3 regions of the Brevibacillus nitrificans genome follow, and region 2 is predicted to be linked to each of the others. Evidence: riboswitches for the same ligand, from Rfam matches in the RefSeq annotation. Region 2 holds a riboswitch; each other region holds the start of a gene.
The links. A riboswitch is a leader RNA that binds a small molecule or an ion and turns the genes downstream of it on or off. The one in region 2 is predicted to bind S-adenosylmethionine.

Region 1 (4,235 bases), on a different contig from region 2:
CAAAATCTCTATACTATTGTTTCGGTTTTGTTGTTGCTTTTTTTTAGGGCATGACGTTTGGCTCAGCACTCTTGGCTACGCTTATGCTTATAGACGTATCAACATGGGGAAAAGGTTGCACTTCAGGCACATTTTTTTCTTTCGATCCCTCTCCCATGATTCCAACGGTCACGTTTTCGATCAAATTGTTTATCTGCAAAAAGGAAGAGCCTCTATTCAGCCAATACTCCTCCTTTACTTCCCTCATAAGATGATTCGACATAGTCCTACAAAATCCTTTGTGATCGGCTCCCCAATAAATGGACGGCGCGCACGAAGAGTAGACAATTTGACCGCACCAAGCCTTAGAAGCACACAAATTGTTACCAAACAAAAAAAGAGCCTAGCGGATAAACTAGGCTCTTTCGTCTGTTCCTTCTTATTTCACGAGTGCAGCAGCATCTTGCTTCAGTGCATCTGCTTTGTCTGTTTGCTCCCAAGGAACATTCAGGTCGTTGCGGCCGAAGTGACCATACGCTGCAGTTTGTTTGTAAATCGGACGACGCAGGTCCAGTTGCTTAATGATACCAGCAGGACGCAGGTCAAAATGTTTACGAACCAATTTTACCAAATCTTCTTCGGAAACGGTTCCTGTGCCAAAAGTATCGACTGCGATCGATACAGGCTGTGCTACCCCAATGGCATAAGCCACTTGAACTTCGCACTTGTCAGCCAGACCTGCAGCTACGATGTTTTTCGCTACATAACGAGCAGCGTATGCGCCGGAACGGTCCACTTTTGTTGGATCTTTACCGGAGAACGCACCGCCGCCATGACGTGCATAACCGCCGTAGGTATCTACGATGATTTTGCGGCCAGTCAAGCCAGCATCCCCTTGTGGTCCGCCAATTACGAAACGGCCCGTTGGGTTGATGAAGTATTTCGTATCCGCGTCCAGCAATTCAGCAGGAACAACAGGCTTGATTACGTGCTCTACGAGGTCTTTCTTGATTTGCTCCAAAGTAGTCTCAGGAGCGTGTTGGGTAGAAATAACGATGGTGTCGATACGAACTGGCTTGTCACCGTCGTATTCAACCGTTACTTGCGTTTTTCCATCTGGACGCAGGTAAGACAGGGTATCGTTTTTGCGTACTTCTGTCAGGCGGCGAGCCAGTTGGTGCGCCATGCTGATTGGCAGCGGCATCAGTTCAGGTGTCTCGTTGCAAGCAAATCCGAACATCAGACCTTGGTCACCAGCACCGATTGCTTCGATTTCAGCGTCGGACATTTGACCTTCACGTGCTTCCAGAGCTTGGTCAACGCCAAGAGCAATGTCAGCAGACTGTTCGCCGATTGCAGTAATTACACCGCAAGTATCAGCGTCAAAACCAAATTTCGCACGATCGTAGCCAATGCCGCGAATGGTTTCGCGAACCAGCTTTTGAATGTCTACGTAGGTATTTGTGGTGATTTCACCAGCAACCAGTACGAGACCTGTTGTTACGGATGTTTCGCAAGCGACACGAGCGTTTGGATCCTTGGACAGGATCGCATCCAAGATGGAATCGGAAATTTGGTCACAAATTTTATCCGGATGTCCTTCGGTTACGGATTCAGATGTGAACAGACGACGACCTTTTTGCAAAGCCATGAGAAAATACCTCCTTTGACCTCATACAAATAGTGTGGTAGCCGAGTCAGGATTTTATCGACGTAAACGCAATAAAAAAACCTTTTCCAACAAGTCGGAGGAAAAGGTTTGAGCGCTTTATGCTTCCTTCATCCTCTTATCGGCCAGAACAGATGTCCGTTCTGCTGGTTAGCACCGCTCTTTCGTCGGTTGCCGGGCTTCATAGGGCCAGTCCCTCCGCCTGCTCTGGATAAGAGTATCCATTACGGATTATAGAATAATTGTTTTTCTCTATGGTGTCAATAGACTTTTATCGGAGCGTATATTTCCCTCGAACCATCACGTGAGAAATCCCATCGTAACCAGGTGCGAGACGCAATCCGCGGTTGTCAGAACGGGCAATCAGAAGCAGGTGGTTCGTACCGACCACAGCTCCACCGCGAAGGTCTACACCCGCTGTCAGGTCAGTCAGACCGTCTCCATTGTTGCCCGCTACAGCTTGTACTTTTCCTGTGCGAACAATAAATTCTGTGCCTTCAAAGCCGTACAGCGTCTGTCCAGGATTTACCTCAACGACTGTCAGCGTACTGCCTCCACCGCCGGCTGCCTGAATTTGCTGGTCGACGTAGCTTTTGGTAACCACAGGATCGTCTACAGAGCCGGGTACGCCTCCCACGCCATCTGCCATCGCCTGAGAGGCAAATATTGCTGTTCCCCCAATCGCAGCTGCGAGCAGGCCTTTTGTGACTGGTTTCATCCTTTTTATCCTCCCCAGATTTTGCGGTTAAAATTTATAAGCTTTTGTAATCAATACCACAACCTCTGCCCGAGTGGCAATACCCTGTGGCTTGAACGTAGAACCATAACCGTTCAACCAATCGCGTGAGGTCAATGCCTCAATGGCTGGGGAAGCCCAGTGACTGGTCGGTACATCCCGATAGCTGGATGTGCTGCGCTTGTACAGCAGTACATTGTGCGCACGGGCAATCATGGAAGCCATCTCCGCACGGGTGATCGGCTGATCGGGCTTCATCTGCTTGTTCGGGTAGCCTTTCATGATGCCTACCTGATAAGCGATCCCCATGTTGTTATACGCCCAGTGCTTTTTCGGCAGATCACGGAAGGTCGTTTTGCCCGTATAAGAGGAAGCTACTGGCAACCCATCCGAGCGCATCGCCGAAATCAGCATCGTCGCAAACTGCGCGCGTGTCACAGCCTGATTTGGCTTGAACGTGGCGTCTGCAAAGCCTTTGACAATCCCTCGATTGCTTAGGCGGACGATCTCAGAACGGGCCCAGTGACTGGAAATATCTCGATACCCACCGACCAGCACCTGCTGGTTTACGGTCAAACGGTAGGCGTCGTATTTAAACGGAACGCCACTGTTCAAACGAATATAATACTTGCCAGGCTGCAAACGCAGTCCGAAAATATCCTTGCCTTGGTCCGAAAGCTCTGCCACTTCGTTCGTGGAGGCCAATGCATAATTGAAATTATTTGCGCTGTACAAGGCGATTCTCATGCCGGATGAGACCGGGATAAAGGGAGCGCGAACATAGACGTACGACTCTGAACCGACAGTAAATTGGAACCAGTCAGAATCGGTAGTGGTCGGCAGCGTCCCTGTCATGACGGTACCACCTGCCAGATAGGATGCCTGACGATACGCGTCATTCGGCTCGTTTACATCTTTTTTCACAGGCGTAAAGCTCAAGTCCAGCCTGTATTCGCCATTCACTGCATTTTGCTCGTACTCACTCACGCGGAGGAGGTATTTACCAGGAGATACCTCTTTGGATGCATGCTCCGCTGGGTCGTCACGATCACCGTTATCATACAGCTGATCCCATGTCGTGCTATTTCCCTGGCCCTGCTTGCCGATCGCAAGTACCGGGTCCATACGCTTGTTGTCTGGTGTCACCGTCACATCCAGATGCCCATATTCGCGGACATAGTAGGAGAACCAGTCTTGATCTCCCTCCTTATGAAAGCTTCCGTTCACGCTGATCTGGTTGCCCACAAGCGGTCTGGCCGTTCCACTGGTGTCATTCGGCTCATTGCGGTCCGGGTTGATGCTGAATCTGCTGGTAAGCACGTAGGAAAAGGCATTTACGCCCCCATTTCGCACGAGCCTGATGTCCATGCGACCCGCTTTTGCCGAAACGGTTATCGTGTCGCCATTTCCGATGTAGTGTGTGACCGGCGTCCGATTTTCTGAATAAAAGGTAGCCGCCATCGGGGAAGATACAGTCGAATTCACCGATGCCGTAAAGCTGACTCTTCCATCATAGGGGACGTCCATTTTAAACCAGTCAGTCGTGTCGTTCGGACCGAGATTTCCACGTATTTGCTGCTCGATCGGAAATGCCTTGGCACGCGACAATACATTGTTTGGCTCTAAAAAGTCCTGAGACATCGCTGAGGTGACTGCTTTTTCCACGTTGAGCAATCCGTAGCCCGTACGCTTGTCCCATCCGCTTTCGCCCAGATTAGTCGCCGTTTGATAAAGCAGCTGCCTCACATCGATTGGCCTTAGCTTGGGATAACGTGCCATGATCAAAGCCGCAGCGCCAGCCACTTGAGGTGCAGCAGCAGACGTGCCGCTAAAAGAGCCGTATGTGCTGCC
Region 2 (4,235 bases):
GTGGCGTGCATCCGCGATCATGCTGACGTCGTCTACATGGACGATCAGCCGCTGTCCTTCTTCTGTAACAAAACCGATCGAGCAAAAATGCGCACCTGACATTTCCAATCGAGTGAGAACGGCATTGGCATATACCTCTCCCGTACGCAGACGGATTGAGCTTGCTTCAATGGCCCCGCCTATCTTACGCTCGTTGGCGATCACCGTATACATATCCGTGTAACCGTTAATCTGATAGCGCATAGTACCCTCCTGCTTTGCCAATTGTTGTTGTTGAGACTAATTATCATTAACAGTATTCATCGTATAATGAAAATCATTATCTGTCAATGCTGAGAATGATTTTTATTGAGAATGACAAACTCTTTTTTAAAATGCCCATTCTCATCCACCTTATTCTTCCTCCCTTCGGCAAGCGATGGGCATATACCCGAAATGAGTCCACAGAAAAAAAGACCGTCATCTCTGAGCTGCTCTTTCTCAGGGATAACGGTCTTTCTCACTTTTCATTTAGGCTTTGGCAAAAATACCGAGCTGCTCGATTCGACGTACAGCCTCTGCCAATCGTGCCTCATCCGATAGAAGTGCCGCGCGGACGTAGCCTTCGCCGGTCGGTCCGAAGCCATTTCCTGGCGCCACGACGACATGGGCTTTTTCCAGCAGCAAATCGGAGAACTCGACGGAAGTAAAACCACTCGGAACCGGCAGCCAGGCAAAGAACGAGCCTTGCGAAGGCTGAGCCTGCCACCCGATGCGGTGCAGGTTGGAGAACAGCGCGTTGCGGCGGCCCTCATAAACCGCTACGAGATCGCGCACGCATTGCTGCGACTCTGTCATCGCTTTGGCAGCGGCCATCTGCACAGCACCGAACAAACTGACGAAATAATGGTCCTGAATCAGATTGATCAGACGCACCAGCTCGCGGTTTCCGACCATCGCACCGACGCGCCAGCCTGCCATGTTGTAGGTTTTGGACAGCGTATAAAACTCCACGCCGACCTCCTTAGCACCCGGTACTTGCATGAAGCTCACCGGCTTTTTCCCGTCGTAGCTGATCGCGCCGTACGCGAAGTCGTGACATACGACGATCTCGTTTTTGCGGGCAAAACGAATTGTCTCTTCGTAAAACTCAAACGGAGCGTTTACCGCTGTCGGGTTGTTTGGATAGTTGAGGAACATCAGCTTCGCGCGGTCCAAATCCTCCTGAGGAATCTGGCCGTAATCCGGCAAGAACTGATTTTCAGCGCGCAGTGGCATCATGACCATGCGTCCATCTACCACCGCCACGCCAGACCAGTAGTCCGGGTAGCCTGGATCCGGCACCAGAGCCACGTCCCCTTTGTTCATCAAGACCTGACAGATCTCTACCAGTCCTGTTTTGCTTCCGAACAAAATGGCTACTTCTTCTTCGGGATCGAGGTCAACATCGAACTCTTGTTTATACCAGTGAGCGACAGCCTGCTTCAGCTCGAGGCGTCCGCTGAATGGCGGATATTTATGATGCAGCGGGAGTGCAGCGGCTGCTTGCAGCTCTTCTACGATATGGGCGGGTGTCGGCAAATCAGGATTGCCCTGGCCGAGGTTGATGACATCATGTCCTGCAGCGATCACTTTGTTTACTTTCGCTACGAGTGTGGCAAAAAACTGTGTCGGCAGGCGATCGATCATGTCGGAGGGTTGGATACGCATCTTTCTTCATTTTCCTTTCTGTCGGGTAATGCTGGGAATGTTAGAAAACTTGGCTCCGCCAAGCAAAAAATCCCTTTTTCCTCACAGAAAAAGGGATAGATCAGCTTCGTCACGTCCTTATCTGTCAGGAATTCTCCTGCTGGAATTGGCACAGCATCTACTTCCCGCTATGGGTGAGCAGATCCGCTGCCGGGCTTCATAGGGCCAGTCCCTCCACCTCTCTACATAAGTAAAGCACACGGAATATAATGTTTTGAATCTTCTTCATACTACTTGAGCACTACCGGTGTGTCAAGATCCTTGCTGAATTTGCACGGTCGCTCCGTCCTTGAGCAGCGTCTGTCCCCGCACTACGATCTGCTCTCCTTCTTTCACACCCGCGAGAATCTCGACGGCATCACTTGTCTGCACTCCCGTTTTGACCTCTACTTTTTTCGCAGTCAACTGGTCCAGCCGATACACGTATTGTTTCCCGTTTTCCTCAAACACAGCCTTTCGCGAGATCACCAAGGACTGGGCAGATTGCTGCTGACCGAATTGGATGTTGACCACCATATCCGCTTTCAGTCGGTCATCCCGATTGGCGAGGGATATCTCCACAGGATAAGCCCGCAAATCCGGATTCATGACAGGGCTGATTGCCGTTACCGTCCCTTGCAAGCTTTGCCCGGTTGCCGTGAGCGAGACATGGACGAGGTCCCCTGTCTTGACCGTCGCCATGTCTTTTTCCGATAGATTGGTCTTCGCGATCAAAGGATCTGTATCCACGATCGTGACGACAGCAGATTGAGGCGATGCCATCTCTCCTGCAGAGCCGTGCACCTCTGAAATCGTCCCCGAAATAGGGGCGGCAATAACGGCATTCCCCAGCTGCTGACGCGCGTTTTCCAAGGCGACCCGCGCTTGCTCTACGGATGCCTCCGTGACTGCCACACCTGTTTTTTGCTTCGCGGTCGCGAGCGTCTGCTTGGCGGTATCATACGCGCTCTGTTCGTTCACCAAGACGGCTTTGGCCTGCTCCAGCTGCTGGGCAGATACCGCCCCCTGGTTGAACAGAGCCGCGAGCCGCTCATAGTCTCGTTTTGCATCGTTTCGTGCCTGTTGCGCCGAAATGAGACCGCTTTGGGCCTGCTGCAGGCTTTGCGCCGTGTTGGTCTTGCTTTGCTGCAAGGATGCCGCCGCCAGCTCATAGCTCGCCTGCGCTTCCTTCACCGCGTTTGCTAGATCCGTCTGATCCATCGTGAACAAAACAGCTCCTTTTTGTACCTGCTGCCCCAGCTTTACATGGACCATGCTGATTTTTCCGTTCGCTTTTGGCGTGACTTCGACTGTCTCGCTCGGTGCCAGCTTTCCGGTTACCCCTGCGCTTGCTCCTACACTCCCTCGCTTGACGGTGTCGATCTGGACAGGGACGACCTTGGCCTCTTCCTGCTGAGGTGTCACCTGTGCCTCCTGGCTGCTACAGCCTCCGATGGCTACCGCAAAAGCCAGCAGCAGTCCGATTGTTGCCGCGCTTCTTTTCATTTTCTATCCTCCCTCTAGCAGGCGAGCCGCCTCGTGTCCGCCTGCTCTCTCCCGCATCATACTTCGGTACGAAGCTCGCTGCCTTTGGCTTTCTTCTGTCTACGCTTGCGATTTTTCAGCTTGCTGACCAGGTCGTCAAACCAGGTATAGATTACCGGGATGAGTACCAGCGTGATCATGGTCGAGAAAGAAAGGCCGAAGATCACCACAATCGCCATCGGTGCCTGCGACTCGTTGCCCTCGCCTCCCCCAAAAGCAAGTGGAGTAATCGCCAGAATCGTGGCGAGCGTAGTCATTAAAATGGGACGCAGCCGCAGAGGGCCTGCAGCGAGTATCGCGTCGTTGCGCTCCACGCCTTTTTTCCGCAGCTGATTGACGTAATCAATGAGCACGATGGCGTTGTTGACGACGATTCCGATCAAGAGAATGTAGCCGATGAGCGCAGGTACGCTGAGCGGCTTACCGGTCACGAGCAGCCCGACTACGACACCGATGAAGGTCGGTGGAATCGAAAACATGATGATAAACGGTGTGAACAGCGATTCAAACTGGCTGGCCATAACCATGTAGACGAGGGCGATGGACAGGATGATCGCAAGTCCGAGACTGCCAAACGACTCCATCATTTCCTTGCTCTGTCCGCCAAACTCGATGCTGTAGCCATCCGGCAAAGTCAACGCGTTCAGACGGGCTTGAATATCCGAGGAAACGGAGTTCAAATCACGCCCGACGAATTCTCCGGAGATTTTCACTTCGCGCGTCTGGTTGGAGCGGGCAATCACCTGGGGCACTTCCTGGTTGACGATATCTGCGACAGAGGATAACGCGATCTGCGCCCCTCCTGATGTCGGGATGCGAAGCTGCTGCAGATAAGTGATGTCGTCCTGGTATTTACGCGGCATCATGACGCGAATATCGATCTGATCATCGCCTGTCTGAAACGTCGTGACGGTCATTCCATCAAAGGCAGTACGCACATTGGACAGCACCTGACTGGTCGTCAGTCCGTACAAGCCTGCCCG
Region 3 (4,235 bases), on a different contig from region 2:
AGGTGTTTCCAGCATGCCGTATACGGTTTCTTTTGGAAAGTTTTCTACCCCTTGCTGTGCGAGGGCGTCGGCGATTTTTTCCGCCACTTGGTGTTTGTAGCTCATGTGAATCTCCTTTCTGATTGGAAAGAGGGTGGGTGCTCCAAATAAAAAAACCTCTACGTCTCCTGTAAGAAAGAGACGAGAGGTTGTGCTCCCGCGGTGCCACTCCTGTTGTTTTTGCGTGAAAGCAAAAACCGCTTGACCTGCTGTATCGGGCAGTCCCGGCGTTTCCCTACACGATCTGCAAATCGCAAATGTTCAGGACGCATCTCCGAGGTGCGTTTCCTCTCATGCTCTGCATCGGGCTTTCACCATCCCCGACTCGCTAGCGTCATTCGCATGAGGTACTTTCCTCTTCAACGATTCAACGATATCTCTAGCATTATAACTGGTGAGGCTGCACTCGCGCAACTCACTCTTCCGGTTTATTTAAAATCTTGTCCAGCTGTGCGAAGTATTCTCTCGTCAGCTTTTCCTTTTCCTCGGCACTCATGTTTTCTGCATTCATCCATTGTTCTTTGAATTGCTCGAGCTGTGCCAGCATAGCCAGCTCTGCTGCAGCATCTTCTTCCAGATCGTAGTTCTCGGATGGATCGAAGGGGATCAGCCGGTTGTCGTTTCCGCTGCGCAGGTATGGATTGCGCCAATGATCGGGAAACTGGTAAGGCTGCTCGCCAAACATCAGTCCGAGCACTTCGTCAGAATCGAGGGGAAGAAAATAGTCGTAATCATCTCGACGTCCACCTGCGGATAAATTGAGATGGGAAAGGAAGTAATGCAGATAATGGTCACCCGTCTCCCGGTTTTTCACGATGGAGTAAGTCTCAAATTCACTTTGCTCCAGTTCCTTGATTTTTTCGAGAGACGATAAAAATTCGTCTTTTTCACGGGCATCTAGTGTGTCCACAGCGTTTCGCTCCTTTGTATTGCCAAGCCGCGATACATGTCATTTTTGCATTCAGTATAGCAAAAGCGCTTTAGAGTGACAATGAACGGAGGTTTTTTCGATCCAGGCAAACGCAAAAAGAGCCTAGAGGATCTAGGCCCTTTTCATACGCTATGACTAGCAGTCTTCGGAGCACCCAACAATTACCAGCAGGATAAACAGTACGAGCACCAATGCGAAGTTGTCACCAAAGAATCCGCCGCAAAAAGATGTACTCATGTTTGTTTCCCCTCCTTTCCGTTATGCTCTAGTCTATACACGAACACACAGATTGGCGTGGGCGAATGTCTAGATCAACCAAAAATGGGCGCATTCTTTTGAGACAAGAGTAAATATTAGACAAATTCTCAATTGACGAAGAGACAGGGGGGTGATAAGATACTTGCAAACATTCATGAAGTTTGACATTTCAACTCCATAACCATGTACGACTCTTATCCAGAGAGGCAGAGGGACTGGCCTGATGAAGCCTCGGCAACCGGTAGAAATCCGGTGCCAATTCCAGCAAAGCTACGGCTTTGAAAGATGAGAGGATGACTCAGGCGCTTCTGTATTTCGCGGACAAATCCTCTTCTACTTAAGAAGGGGATTTTTTTGTGCAGATAAACATGGATAAGGCTTTTATCCGGTATACGCACAACTAAGTGAGACAGGAAGACTTGCAACTACAACAGGGCAGTGTATGAAACGGCTAAGAAGAGGCCGAAAAGGAGCAAGCTGATGAAACCAACTTTTCGCGAGCAGCTTTCCCGAAAAATTCTGATTCTAGATGGCGCAATGGGAACCATGCTGCAACAGGCAAACCTGACAGCCGAGGATTTTGGCGGTGAGGAGTACGATGGCTGTAACGAGCTGTTGAATTTGACAAGACCGGATGTGATTCGTTCCATCCATGAAAAGTATTTGGAGGCAGGCGCAGACATCGTCGAGACCAATACCTTTGGCGCGACTTCTGTGGTATTGGCTGAGTACGACGTAGCCGATAAAGACCTCGAAATCAATATAGCGGCAACCCGGCTGGCGAAGGAAGCGGTGGATGCCTACTCGACTCCAGAATGGCCGCGCTACGTGGCAGGTTCCATGGGGCCGACGACTAAAACGCTGTCTCTGACAGGCGGCGTCACCTTTGAAGAGCTGGTGGAGTCCTACTATCGCCAAGCCAAAGGGATGATTCTCGGTGGAGCCGATGTGCTTCTTTTAGAGACCTCCCAAGACACGCTGAACGTGAAAGCGGGGGGCATCGGGATCCGCAAAGCGTTTGAAGAACTGCAAACCGAACTGCCGATCATGCTCTCGGGAACGATCGAGCCGATGGGAACTACCCTCGCCGGACAAAACATTGAAGCTTTCTATTTTTCCCTGGAGCACTTGAAGCCGGTTTCGGTCGGTTTGAACTGCGCGACAGGCCCGGAATTCATGCGTGACCATCTGCGTACGCTGTCCGGCTTGGCGGAATGCGGCGTCAGCTGTTATCCGAATGCTGGGCTTCCGGATGAAAACGGTCATTATCACGAAACTCCCCAAGGCTTAGCGGCCAAAATGCGCGCGTTCGCTGAGCAGGGTTGGCTGAACGTAGCGGGGGGCTGCTGCGGTACGACGCCAGAGCATATCCGCGCAATGGCAGAGGCGCTAAAGGATTGCAAGCCGCGTGAGCAAGTGAAGGAACCGGTCAGCGCCGTCTCTGGCATCGAAGTGGTTTACGTGGAAGACGACAATCGTCCGTTGCTCGTGGGAGAGCGTACCAACGTCATCGGCTCGAAAAAATTCCGTGACTTGATCGCGGCAGGTCAGTACGAGGAAGCATCCGACATTGCCAGAGCACAGGTAAAGCGTGGAGCCCACGTAATCGACATCTGCTTGGCTGACCCGGACCGGGATGAATACGAGGATATGGAAAAATTCCTGCAATTCATCGTAAAAAAGGTGAAGGCGCCGCTGATGATCGACTCCACCGATGCAAAAGTGATGGAGCTGGGTCTGCGTTACTCCCAAGGGAAGGCCATTCTCAACTCGATTAACCTCGAGGATGGGCTGGAGCGTTTTGAGGAAGTCGCACCGCTCATTCACAAATACGGTGCAGCAGTCGTCGTCGGGACGATTGAAGAAGCCGGGATGGCTGTAACTCGCGAGAAAAAGCTCGAGGTTGCCAAGCGTTCCTACGATATATTGGTAAATCAATACGGAGTAAAGCCGCAGGACATCATTTTTGACCCACTGGTATTCCCTGTCGGAACTGGCGATGAGCAGTACATCGGTTCTGCTAAGGAAACGGTGGAAGGGATTCGTTTGATCAAACAAGCGATGCCGGAGTGCAAAACCATTCTGGGTGTCAGCAACGTATCCTTTGGATTGCCGGCAGCAGGTCGGGAAGTGCTGAATGCCGTGTTCCTGTACCACACGACAGTAGCAGGTCTGGACTACGCGATCGTCAACACGGAAAAGCTGGAGCGCTATGCTTCGATACCGGAAAATGAACGGAAGCTGGCCGAGGCGCTGTTGTTCGAAACGAATGACGAAACGCTGGCCGCCTTTACGGAGTTTTATCGTCAAAAGAAGAAAGAAGTGAGCGTAGAGGTCTCCAAGCTGACGCTGGAAGAACGCCTGGCACGCTATGTCGTCGAAGGCTCCAAGGATGGTCTGACGGAAGACTTGAAGCTGGCTTTGGAAAAATATGCACCGCTGGAAATTATCAACGGACCATTGATGACGGGAATGGAAGAGGTCGGTCGCCTTTTCAACGGCAACCAGCTGATCGTGGCAGAGGTGCTGCAGAGTGCCGAGGTCATGAAGGCATCGGTATCGTATCTCGAACCATTTATGGAGAAATCCGATGCGGCAGCGAAGGGCAAGATCCTGCTGGCAACGGTAAAAGGCGATGTACATGACATCGGCAAAAACCTGGTGGAAATCATCTTGGCGAATAACGGCTACGATGTGGTGAACCTCGGGATCAAAGTCCCGCCTGAGCAGTTGATCGCAGCCTGCCGCGAACAAAAGCCGGATGCGATCGGTCTGTCCGGTCTTTTGGTGAAATCCGCACAGCAGATGGTCATTACGGCGCAGGACTTGCGCGATGCAGGAATTGACGTACCGATGATGGTAGGGGGCGCCGCGCTGACTCGGAAGTTCACATCCAACCGGATCGCGCCGGAATACCGCGGGATCGTGCTCTATGCAAAAGATGCGATGGATGGTCTGGACCTCGTGAACCGACTGCAAAATCCGGAAGAGCGCGAACGCCTGGTGG

Region 1: linked by a shared signal. The riboswitch ahead of metK (methionine adenosyltransferase) and the one ahead of EDM59_RS25255 (pyridoxal phosphate-dependent aminotransferase) in region 2 are both predicted to bind S-adenosylmethionine.
Region 3: linked by a shared signal. The riboswitch ahead of metH (methionine synthase) and the one ahead of EDM59_RS25255 (pyridoxal phosphate-dependent aminotransferase) in region 2 are both predicted to bind S-adenosylmethionine.

Annotation. Positions count from the first base shown of each region.
Region 1 is NZ_RHHU01000002.1:82,022-86,256, forward strand. Features, by position in the region: gene metK (methionine adenosyltransferase) at 419-1,630, opposite strand; SAM riboswitch class I at 1,764-1,866, opposite strand; gene EDM59_RS01365 (hypothetical protein) at 1,920-2,366, opposite strand; gene EDM59_RS01370 (S8 family serine peptidase) at 2,394-4,235, opposite strand, start outside.
Region 2 is NZ_RHHU01000017.1:431,708-435,942, reverse strand. Features, by position in the region: gene EDM59_RS25260 (hypothetical protein) at 1-243, opposite strand, end outside; gene EDM59_RS25255 (pyridoxal phosphate-dependent aminotransferase) at 511-1,689, opposite strand; SAM riboswitch class I at 1,804-1,921, opposite strand; gene EDM59_RS25250 (efflux RND transporter periplasmic adaptor subunit) at 1,981-3,213, opposite strand; gene EDM59_RS25245 (efflux RND transporter permease subunit) at 3,270-4,235, opposite strand, start outside.
Region 3 is NZ_RHHU01000003.1:1,499,575-1,503,809, reverse strand. Features, by position in the region: gene argS (arginine--tRNA ligase) at 1-105, opposite strand, end outside; T-box leader at 174-411, opposite strand; gene EDM59_RS09070 (hypothetical protein) at 455-949, opposite strand; gene EDM59_RS09065 (YjcZ family sporulation protein) at 1,106-1,207, opposite strand; SAM riboswitch class I at 1,420-1,520, shown strand; gene metH (methionine synthase) at 1,709-4,235, shown strand, end outside.